2 regions of the Pseudomonas wadenswilerensis genome follow, and region 1 is predicted to be linked to the other one. Evidence: riboswitches for the same ligand, from Rfam matches in the RefSeq annotation. Region 1 holds a riboswitch; the other holds the start of a gene.

Region 1 (5,697 bases):
GCGGCCATCAGTGAGGCCAACAACACCCAGTACGGCCTGGCAGCCGGCCTGTTGTCCGATTCCCACGCGCGCTACCAGTACTTCTGGCTGCAAAGCCGCGCCGGCATCGTCAACTGGAACAAACAACTGACCGGCGCCGCCAGCAGCGCACCATTCGGTGGAGTGGGTGCCAGCGGCAACCACCGCGCCAGCGCCTACTACGCGGCGGATTACTGTGCTTACCCGGTAGCCTCGCTGGAGACCGCCAGCCTGACCCTGCCTGCCACACTGACGCCAGGCGTCTCCCTATAACAAAAGGTCCACGGAGCCTTGCCGATGAAATCGTTTGAAGTGAATTTTGATGGTCTGGTCGGACCGACGCACAACTACGGCGGGCTGTCGTACGGCAACGTTGCTTCGCAAAGCAACAGCCAGCAGGCGTCCAACCCGCGGGAAGCGGCGCGTCAGGGCCTGGCGAAGATGAAAGCGTTGATGGAGATGGGTTTCCAGCAGGGCGTACTGGCCCCGCAGGAGCGTCCGGACGTGGCCGCGCTGCGCCGCCTGGGTTTTGCCGGCACCGATGCGCAAGTGATCGAGCGTGCCGCCAAGGACGCCATGCCGTTGCTGGTCGCCAGTTGCTCGGCATCGAGCATGTGGGTGGCCAATGCCGCCACCGTCAGCCCGAGTGCCGACACGGCGGACGGTCGCGTGCACTTCACGGCTGCCAACCTCAACTGCAAATATCACCGCAGTATCGAGCACCCGACTACCAGCCGTGTGCTGGGCGCGATGTTCGCCAACCAGCAGCACTTTGCCCACCACGCCGCCTTGCCGGCCGTGGCGCAGTTCGGTGATGAAGGTGCAGCCAACCATACCCGTTTCTGCCGCAGCTACGGCGAGGCCGGTGTCGAATTCTTCGTCTACGGGCGCAGCGCCTTCGACACCCGCTATCCGGCGCCGCAGAAATACCCGGCGCGCCAGACCCTCGAAGCTTCGCAAGCCGTCGCCCGCCTGCACGGTCTGAGCGAGGAGGGCGTGGTCTACGCCCAGCAGAACCCGGCGGTGATCGACCAGGGCGTGTTCCACAACGATGTGATCGCGGTGGGTAACGGCGAAGTGCTGTTCTACCACGAAGATGCCTTCCTCGAGACCGAGGCGATACTTGGCCAACTGCAGGCTAAACTGGCTAAACGAGGCGGTAACTTCAAGGCGATCTGCGTACCGCGCTCGGCTGTCACGGTAGAGGACGCCGTGCGTTCGTACCTGTTCAACAGCCAGTTGCTGTCTCGCGCCGATGGTTCGATGCTGCTGATCGTGCCGGAAGAGTGCCACAACAATGAGCGGGTCTGGGCGTATCTGTCGTCACTGACCGGCTCTGGCGGACCGGTCAGCGAGGTCAAGGTCTTCGACCTCAAGCAGAGCATGCAGAACGGTGGCGGGCCGGCGTGCCTGCGCTTGCGCGTGGCATTGAATGAAACGGAACTGGCGGCGGTCAATCCAGGCGTTATCATGACCGCACCGCTGTACGACACCCTGACCCAATGGGTTGACAAGCACTACCGTGATCGCCTGAGCGAAACCGACCTGGCCGATCCGCAGTTGTTGCTGGAATGTCGTACGGCCCTGGATGAACTGACCCAGATCCTCAAACTGGGTTCGGTCTATCCGTTCCAACTTCAACCTTGAGAGAGAATTCGACTATGTCCGACGCCCTGCAGCTGATCCTTGAAGATGACGATGGTACCCAGCTGGAAACTTCCTGCACCCGCTTTGCGGTGGTCTGGCAAGGCAAGGAGGTATGGATTCAGCAGGATGGCCGTGGTCAGCTGCTGATCGGCGTCGACGTCGAAGAAGACGATACCGAGTACGCCAACTTGCTGCTGCGTCCGCTGGCGACCAACCTGGTCAGCCTGCAGCTGGAAATGGAACCGGCCGATGCCGGCGACGATGAAGAACACGTCCATGGTCCCGACTGCGGCCACCATCACTAAGGAATAGCCCATGCTCGCCCTCGGCAAACTGCTTGAACTGACCCTGGCCGGTCGCGAACCGGCAGAGAAGACCCAGCTGACTGTCGACGGCGTACGCATGCGCTGGCTCGGCGAGGGCGCCCTCGAAGTGCGCCCGCCCGAGGCTCGTGACAATGGCCAGGACCTGCTGCTGTCGGCGGGCATCCATGGCAACGAAACCGCACCGATCGAGTTGCTCGATCGGCTGCTGCACGACATTGCCCGCGGCGATCTCAAACCGCGTGCGCGTATTCTGTTCCTGTTCGGCAACCCCGAGGCGATCCGCCGCGGCGAGCGTTACATCGAGCAGGACGTCAACCGCTTGTTCAATGGCCGCCACGATCAGTCCAGTGGTGCCGAGGCCCTGCGTGCCTGTGAGCTGGAGCGCCTGGCGGCGACTTTTTTCAGCGTCCCCGAGCGCACCCGCCTGCATTACGACCTGCACACCGCCATTCGTGGTTCGAAGATCGAGCAGTTCGCCCTCTATCCGTACAAGGAAGGTCGCCAGCATTCGCGTCGCGAACTGGCGCGCCTGAGTGCGGCCGGCATGGAGGCGGTGCTGCTGCAAAGCAAGGTGTCGATCACCTTCACCGCCTACACCTATGAGCAATTGGAGGCTGAAGCCTTCACCCTGGAGCTGGGCAAGGCGCGGCCGTTCGGGGAGAACGGCCAGGTCAATGTCGAGCGCCTGGAGACCCGTCTCAAGCAGATCATCGAAGGCACCGAGCCTGAAGAGCCTCAAGCCCTGGATGGCCTGCAGCTATTCAGCGTGGCTCGCGAGATCATCAAGCACAGCGAGCATTTTCGTCTGAACCTGCCTGCGGATATAGAGAACTTCTCGGAGCTCGAACCCGGCTACCTGCTGGCCGAGGATATCGCCGACACCCGCTGGATCGTCGAGGAGCAGGGCGCGCGCATCATCTTCCCCAACCCGAAGGTCAAGAATGGTTTGCGGGCGGGGATTCTGATCGTTCCCGCCAACCCCGAACAGCTAGGCTGATTGGGTGGGAGCGGGCTTGCCCCGCGATTGCGATCTACCTGCTGCATCGCATCGCGGGACAAGCCCGCTCCTACAGGGTTATTCAGCCGGCCATTTTTTGCGGCACTTCATTGCGACGCAGGGCGCGCAGCTTGTGCAGGGTATCGGCGCAGGTCTTGGCCGCCTCGGCGCCCTTGACCAGGAAATGTTCGAAGTAGAAGTTCTGATGCTCGTCACCGGCATGGAAGTGGTGCGGGGTCAGCACAGCCGAGAACACCGGCACCTCGGTTTCCAGCTGCACCTGCATCAGGCCGCTGATCACCGACTGGGCGACGAACTCATGGCGGTACAGGCCGCCATCGACCACCAGGCCGGCGGCGACGATGCCGGCGTAGCGACCACCACGGGCCAGCAGCTTGGCGTGCAGAGGGATCTCGAAAGCGCCGCCGACTTCAAAGAAATCGATATCGCTCGCCTGATAGCCTTGTTTACCCATCTCTTCGACGAATGCCTTGCGAGCCTGGTCGACAATATCCTTGTGCCAGCAGGCCTGGATGAAGGCGATGCGCTCGTGGGAAGGGTTCTTGCTATCGATTGCGGTAGGTTGCATTGAAACGGACTCCTGTTTGGATGAGAAACAGGGCGCTGGATCGAAGGGGATTTCGCCATGCAGCTGCACAACGACAGGCGCGGATGCACCTCTCCCGTTCTCTCTTTATCCGGACTATGACCGTCGGCCCCGGAATCACACCGGGTCTGCTGACCTTGCAGGCAGGCCTGCAAGCGCTCGCGGGCTATGCGCATTGCGCGCAATTACCGCCGGTGGGGAATCGCACCCCGCCCTGAGAACGTTACCGTCGGTTGTCAACGGCGAGGAATTATTAGCACAGATGTCAGGTAAACGTATAGGCTGCTAACGATTTTTTCCGGATCAACGACATTTCATCCGGGAAACCTTGCCAATTGCTTTGTGCGGCCCCAGTAATATCGTGTCACCAGATCAAATCAGGCCCAGAGAGGTCGGGCGGAGTGGTCGCGAGCGGTTTTTCGCTGACGTTGTCGTTGCAGGCCGTCCAATTGACGGTTTCTATAGCATAAACACACTGCACCCAAGCCTAAGGCCCGATATAATGCGGCCCTTTGCCGTCGTTTCGTCAATTTGACGCAAGCATTTGCCTTAAGGCCGCCGTTTCCGTGGAAGAACCTATGAAAAGCGCAGAAATCCGTGAAGCCTTCCTTCGCTTCTTCGAAGAGCAGGGACACACCCGAGTTGCCTCCAGCTCCTTGATTCCGGGCAACGACCCGACCCTGTTGTTCACCAACGCGGGGATGAACCAGTTCAAGGACTGCTTCCTTGGCCAGGAAAAGCGCGCCTACACCCGCGCGACCAGCAGCCAGAAGTGCGTGCGCGCCGGTGGCAAGAACAGCGACCTGGAAAACGTCGGCTACACCGCCCGTCACCACACCTTCTTCGAAATGCTGGGTAACTTCAGCTTCGGTGACTATTTCAAGAAAGACGCCATCACCTACGCCTGGACCTTCCTGACCAAGGTGCTGAACCTGCCGGAAGAGAAACTCTGGGTCACCGTCTATGCCAGCGACGATGAGGCATACGACATCTGGACCAAGGAAATCGGCGTACCGGCCGAGCGCATGGTGCGCATCGGCGACAACAAGGGCGCACCATACGCCTCCGACAACTTCTGGACCATGGGCGATACCGGCCCGTGCGGCCCGTGCACCGAGATCTTCTACGATCACGGCGCAGACATCTGGGGCGGCCCACCCGGCTCGCCGGAAGAAGACGGCGATCGCTACATCGAGATCTGGAACAACGTCTTCATGCAGTTCAACCGCACCGCCGATGGCGTGCTGCACCCGCTGCCAGCACCGTCGGTGGATACCGGCATGGGCCTGGAGCGCATCAGTGCGGTCATGCAGCATGTGCACTCGAACTACGAGATCGACCTGTTCCGCAACCTGCTCAGCGCTTCGGCCGCCGCCATTGGCTGCGCCAACGAAGAGCAGTCGTCGCTCAAAGTGGTGTCCGACCACATCCGTTCCTGCAGCTTCCTGATTGCCGACGGCGTGCTGCCGTCCAACGAAGGCCGCGGCTACGTGCTGCGCCGCATCATCCGTCGCGCTTGCCGCCACGGTAACAAGCTGGGCGCCACTGGCAGCTTCTTCTACAAGATCGTCGCCGCCCTGGTGGCCGAGATGGGCGAAGCCTTCCCCGAGCTCCAGCAACAGCATTCCAACATCGAGCGCGTGCTCAAGGCTGAAGAAGAGCAGTTCGCCAAGACCCTGGAGCAGGGCCTGAAAATCCTCGAGCAGGACCTGGCCGATCTCAAGGGCACCGTAGTGCCGGGTGACGTGGTGTTCAAGCTGTACGACACCTACGGTTTCCCGATGGACCTGACCGCCGACATCGCCCGCGAACGCGAGCTGACCATCGACGAAGCAGGCTTCGAGCGCGAGATGGAAGCCCAGCGTGAGCGTGCCCGCTCCGCCAGCGCCTTCGGCCTGGACTACAACACCCTGGTCAAGGTCGACGTGGCGACCGAGTTCACCGGCTACAACGCCACCGAAGGCAGTGCCAGCATCGTTGCTCTTTATAAGGACGGCAAGGTCGTCGAGCAGCTGGGTGAAGGCGAGGAGGGTGTGGTCATCCTCGACCGTACGCCGTTCTACGCCGAGTCCGGCGGCCAGGTTGGTGACACCGGCTACCTG
Region 2 (5,697 bases), 2.3 Mb from region 1:
ACGTAACGAGCCGGTACTGGTGGCCAAGGTCGAGGCCAGCGATACGGTCGAGCTGCCGGCGCCGATCCAGGTGGTTCCGGTGCACCTGGGCAAGCCGCCAGTTACCGCGCAGGTAGCGGTCAGCAAGCCGGTCGTAGTCCAGGTGGCGGCACCTGCTGCGCCCGTTGCTGCGCCGGTGACCCAACCTGCGGCCCAGGTTGCCCAGACGCCGCTGCAAGCGGGCACCGTTGTGTCCCTGGCGGCCGGTGATGAAGTGTTCCTGGTCGGCGACTCGCTGATGCAGGGCGTCGCCCCGCACCTGGCCAACAGCCTGCGCAAGCGCTACCAGATCAAGAGCGTCAACCTCAGCAAGCAAAGCACCGGCCTTGCCTATCCGGGGTTCTTCAACTGGCCGCAGACCGTGGCCAAGACCCTGGAAAGCGAGCCGAACATTCGCCTGATGGTGATCTTCCTCGGCCCCAATGACCCGTGGGACATGCCCCAGGGCAAGGGCAAGCCGTTCCTGCGCTTCAAGTCGCCGGAGTGGGAAGTCACCTATCGCCAGCGCATCGATTCGATTCTTGACCAGGCCCGTGCGCACAATGTGCAGGTGATCTGGGTCGGGCCGCCGAACATGCAGAAGCCCAAGCTGTCTACGGCCATGGCTTATCTGAGCGGGTTGTACGAGCAACAGACCGGCCTGTACCAACAGCACTACGTTTCGGCCAACCCGGCACTCGGTTACAACGACGACAGCTTCTCCGCTACTTTGCAGAACAGCCAGGGCAAACGGATCAAGACCCGGGTCGATGACGGCATCCATTTCACCACCACCGGACAGAAGCTGATCTCGGAACGGATTCTCTCGATGATCGCCTTTCCCGGCCTCACTGTAACGGGACACTGATGCGTCGACTGCACAACATTCTGGGATTGGCCCTGCTGATCTGCGCGCTGCCGGGCTGTAGCCCGGTGGCGGCGGTCAATACCACGGCCAGGCCAGCCAATACGGCGGCCAAGGCCCCGGTCAACCGCGTCGATGGCAACCTGGCGGTACTGGCGGGCAAGTTCAAGAACGCCAACCGCGCGCCGGTCAATATCATTCAGTTCGGCGACTCGCACACCGCTGCCGATCTGTTCAGTGGCGAGATGCGCCGCCTGCTGCAAGCGCGATATGGCGACGGCGGTATCGGCCTGATCGCCGCCACGCCGGTGCCGGGCACCCGCTACGACCAGGTTATCCTCAAAGCCGCCAAGCGCCAGTGGGAGCTGGTGTCGGCGCGTAATCAGCAGAGCACGCAGTTCCCGCTCGGCGGTTACTTGTCGGTGCCGATGGCGGCCAACCCCAGCGTACGCATCGAGGCCCGTGAACCTGGTGCCCAACGTTATCGCGTGCAGGCGCTGTACCAGGCGCGGGAGAACAGTACCCTGGTGCTGCGCGACGGTCGTGGACGCAACCAGCGCATGCTGGCGGCAACCGGCGGGCAATGGCGCTTCGGCCCGCAGGTCGGCAACCTCGGTCTGCCGCTGGACCTGACCCTCAACGGCCGTCCCGGCACCGTGCTGGGGGGGTGGTACATCCAGGGCCAGAAGAATGCCGGGGTGATCTATTCGGCGCTGGGTATCAACGGCGCGCGTCTTGAGGTGCAGGACAAATGGCAGGCCGGCTGGCAGGACAACCTCAAGACCTTGCGCCCGGACCTGGTGATCCTCGCCTACGGCACCAACGAAGCCTTCGATGACACCCTCGATCTCAACCTGTACCAGACGCAACTGCGCAATACCCTCAAGCGCCTGCGCCAGGACCTGCCGCGGGCGGTGGTGCTGCTGGTTGGTCCGCCGGACTCGATCAAGCAGCGCAAGGCCCGCAGTTGCGCCGCGCGCCAGCCGCAGCAACTGGCCCAGGTGATCCGCATCCAGCGCCAGGCAGCCAAGCAGGCCAATGCCCTGTTCTGGGACTGGCAGGCGTATATGGGCGGACAGTGTTCGATTGCCGGCTGGCAGGCTTCAGGCTTGGCCCGTGGCGATCTGGTGCACCTGACGGCGGACGGCTACAAGAAAAGCGCGGTCGGCCTGCACGACTTTTTGCGCACGCAGCTGGGCTTGAAGTAGGGCAGAAAAAAGCAGAGGCGGGGACGACTCCGGGTTGGCTTGCGGCGCCCCATGAAGTCGTCTTCCCGCCTCCTAATAGAGGCAAATCCGGGTGCATGAAGCTGCACCCGCTCAGCACGATGCGACTGCCTTGAATCAGCCGCGATTCACTCCTCTGCATTCACCTTAGTAGCTGTCTGCAGGGCTGTAAATTTTCTCGAACAGAATATTTTTCAGGCGCTTTCCAGGGCGGGAGTCAAGGCTGCCTGGCGGTAACGGGCCAACTCGTCGATGGTCAGTACCGGCAGCGAATGCAGCCTGGCGTACTCTGCCACCTGTTCGCCACGGGCCATGCTGCCATCGGGGTTCATCAGCTCGCAGAGGACCGCTGCCGGACGCAGGCCAGCCAGGCGGGCGAGGTCTACCGAGCCTTCGGTGTGGCCACGACGGGTGAGCACGCCGCCATCGCGTGAGCGCAGCGGGAACACGTGGCCGGGGCTGACGATGCGCAGGTCTGCGCGGGTCGAGTCCAGCGCTGCCTGGATGGTGGTGATGCGGTCCTGGGCCGACACGCCCGTGGATACGCCTTCAGCGGCTTCGATGGTCACAGTGAAACCGGTGCCATGGCGGGCGCGGTTGTTCGGCACCATCGGTGCCAGCGACAGCTCGTCAACGGTGATTTCATCCAGGCACAGGCAGACGATGCCGCTGCAATCACGGATCATCATGGCCATGGTCTGCAGGCTGATGTTTTCGGCGGCGGCGATGATATCCGCCTCGTCCTCGCGGTCGTCGTCATCGAGCAACAGCACGGGTTTACCGGCCTGATAGGCAGCGACGGCGGCAGCGACGTTAGGGAATTGCTTGCGGTGCAAAGGGGACATGAAACGCTCCTCGTAAGTGATCGATGAACGTTTCAGGGCGAACAAAATGCGTGCGCCAGGGCGCACGATGGCCCTGACCTGACGCCTTCTTTCATCCGGACTATGACCGTCGGCTCTGGAGTCTCACCAGATCTGCTGACCCTCGACCAAAGGCCGAGGCGCTCGCGGGCTCATCTTTCGATTTACCGCCGGTGGGGACTTGCACCCCGCCCTGAAGACCGTGCAAGCATACATCAGGGTGCCATCATGCTTGCAAGCCTCAGGGCTACGACCTAGGTCTAAGCCAGGCTTAAAGGCCCAGGGCGTAATCCAGGTAGCCAGGGTAGGTCTTGCGCCAGTCGTCCTGGAAGGTGTGGCCTTCAGGGTGTTCGTGGCTCTGCACCTTGTTGTTGCTGGCGAAGGCTTTTTCGGTGGTGGCGGTCAGTTGCAGGTTGCTTTCATGTTCCTGGGCGCCATGGACCACGACCAGGCGCTTGTCCTTGGCCTTCTGCACGGTGAACGGGATCTTGAAGCCGCCCGGCGACAGCAGCACGGCGCCGCTGTAGTTCTGCGGGTACTGGGCGATCAGGTGCGCGGCGTGTTCGGCGCCTTGCGAGAAGCCGATCAGGGCAACTTTCGAGCGGTCGATGCGGGTGTCTTTTTCCAGCTTCTTCAGGGCCGCGGCCACCGCTTGCTCGGTCGGCTCGACCGATTGCCGCTGCCACATGAACTGATGCTCGTCGCGCTTGAGGGTGCCGTTCAGGGCCACCAGCACGGCCTTGTCGCCCACCAGGTCGGCGCGCATGTTGGTGCCCTTGACGCCTTCGGTGCCGAAACCGGCCAGCCATACCACCACTGGCCAGCCGCCAGCCGGCGCCTTGCCTTCAGGAATGCTGAACGCAGCGAGGCCGGCGTCCTTGGCCTGGGTCGGGTAGTTCTTCTCGGCGGCTTGCAGCAGCTTCTGGTAGGCCGGGTCTTTCTGCATCGGCTCCAGTTCGTCGTCTTCCTTGAGGATCACCGCTTGCCAGAAGCCGCGCTCACGCGCCTGGTCGAGGTATTGCGCGGCCAGTTCCGGGCTGTCCATGGACGACAGCGCGGCAGCGGCCTGGTAAGAGGCGAAGGCGTTCTTCGGGTCCAGGCGGGCGGCGGTCAGATAGAAGGCCAGGGCGCCGGCATAGTTGTCGTGCTCGCTCTTTTCCTTGTCACCGGCATCCATGAACTCGGCCGGGGTGGCGTCGTTGAGGTACAGGTTGGCCATGGCGGCCATGCCTTGCCAGCGGCCCTTGTGCACGGCCTGGTCGGTGGCTTCGTCGGCGTAGGCACTGGCGGCGGTGAGGCTGAGGCCGGCCAGCAGGCCGAAGGAGCAGAGATGCAAGCGGGTAGCTGTCAGCAATGACATGGCCGAGAGTCCTTTTTCGGTAGTGCTCGGCCAGATGCGGCCGAAGAGGGCGCGAATTCTAGCACCCTGTTCAACCCTTGAGTTGATTCCATTCCAGGCCAAAGCGCGCCAGGTATTTGCGCAGGCGGTCGGCGTCGTTGGGCTTTTCTTTTTCCTGGCGTGATACATCGAACAGCTGGCGTCCGGCTTCGGACAAAGTGCGGGCGTTGCGGCAAACCTTGAGTACGGCCTGCAGTTGCAGGCGGTCGAACTGGTCCAGCGCCTTGTCGCCGAGCAGCGCGTCGAGCGGGTCCGCTCCCTGCGCCAGGCCCCAGGCGCGCTGCAGGCGCTCGATCTCCTCCAGCACCAGCGCTTCGTCGATACGCCCACTGTCGGCGAGGGTGGCCATGCGCGTGATCGAGGCCGACAGCTCGCGGAAGTTGCCGGCCCAGCGCGCGTGCGGCGAGTTGGCAAAGGCCAGGTAGCGACGCTTGGCCTCCAGGTTGAAGCGCACCTGGCGGTTCTGTTCGCGGGCATGGCGCTGCAGTTCGAAATCGATGTTCGGCTCGATGTCCTCCCTGCGCCCGGCCAGCCCCGGCAACTCGAAGGTCCACAAGTTGATGCGTGCGTACAGGTCTTCGCGGAACAGCCCTTCGGCGACCCGGCTGCGCAGGTCGCGATGGGTACCGGCAATCAGCTGGAAGTCGCTCTCTACTTCGCGGTCCGAGCCCAGCGGGAAGAAGCGTTTTTCTTCGATGGCCTTGAGCAGCATGGCCTGCTCGTCGGCGCCCAGCTCGCCGATTTCATCAAGGAACAACATGCCGCCATCGGCTGCGCGCAGCAAACCTTCGCGGGCGTTCTGGGCACCGGTGAAGGCGCCTTTGCTGTGACCGAACAGTGCCGACATGGCGCCGTCACCGCGCAAGGTGGCGCAGTTCACTTCGACAAAGCGCCCCTCCAACTGGTGGCGAGCGCGCTTGAGTTCATAGATGCGCCGGGCCAGGAAGGATTTGCCCGCGCCGGTCGGGCCGACCAGCAGCATCGGCGCCCGCGAGCGCAGCGCCACACGTTCGATCTGCTCGATGGAGCGGTTGAAGGCGGCGTTGCGGGTGGCGATACCGGCCTTGAGAAAGTTCAGGCTGTCGGCTTGCTCGCGTTGAAAGCGCGAGGCGATGTGATCGTAGCGCGACAGGTCCAGGTCAATCAGCGTGCTGGTGCCGGCCGGGTCGGCCGTGTCTTCCTTGCCGCGGGCTGGCGAGGTCTGGATCAGCCGCGCCGGCAGGTAGCGCGCCTCGGTGAGCAGGAACCAGCAGATCTGCGCGACGTGGGTGCCGGTGGTGATGTGGACCAGGTAGTCCTCGTGCTCGGTATCGAACGGGTAGGCGC

The links. Region 1 has a riboswitch for FMN ahead of LOY45_RS07250 (6,7-dimethyl-8-ribityllumazine synthase). Riboswitches for the same ligand answer to the same signal wherever they lie in the genome.
Region 2: another riboswitch for FMN. It lies ahead of ribB (3,4-dihydroxy-2-butanone-4-phosphate synthase); the one in region 1 lies ahead of LOY45_RS07250 (6,7-dimethyl-8-ribityllumazine synthase).

What each region holds. Positions count from the first base shown of each region.
Region 1 covers NZ_CP087191.1:1,563,877-1,569,573, forward strand. Annotated here, with positions in the region: gene astD (succinylglutamate-semialdehyde dehydrogenase) at 1-291, shown strand, start outside; gene astB (N-succinylarginine dihydrolase) at 316-1,665, shown strand; gene LOY45_RS07240 (topoisomerase II) at 1,680-1,970, shown strand; gene astE (succinylglutamate desuccinylase) at 1,981-2,988, shown strand; gene LOY45_RS07250 (6,7-dimethyl-8-ribityllumazine synthase) at 3,071-3,577, opposite strand; FMN riboswitch at 3,670-3,821, opposite strand; gene alaS (alanine--tRNA ligase) at 4,174-5,697, shown strand, end outside.
Region 2 covers NZ_CP087191.1:5,139,685-5,145,381, reverse strand. Annotated here, with positions in the region: gene LOY45_RS23610 (SGNH/GDSL hydrolase family protein) at 1-886, shown strand, start outside; gene LOY45_RS23605 (SGNH/GDSL hydrolase family protein) at 886-2,091, shown strand; gene ribB (3,4-dihydroxy-2-butanone-4-phosphate synthase) at 2,304-2,954, opposite strand; FMN riboswitch at 3,034-3,177, opposite strand; gene LOY45_RS23595 (alpha/beta hydrolase) at 3,244-4,332, opposite strand; gene rtcR (RNA repair transcriptional activator RtcR) at 4,403-5,697, opposite strand, start outside.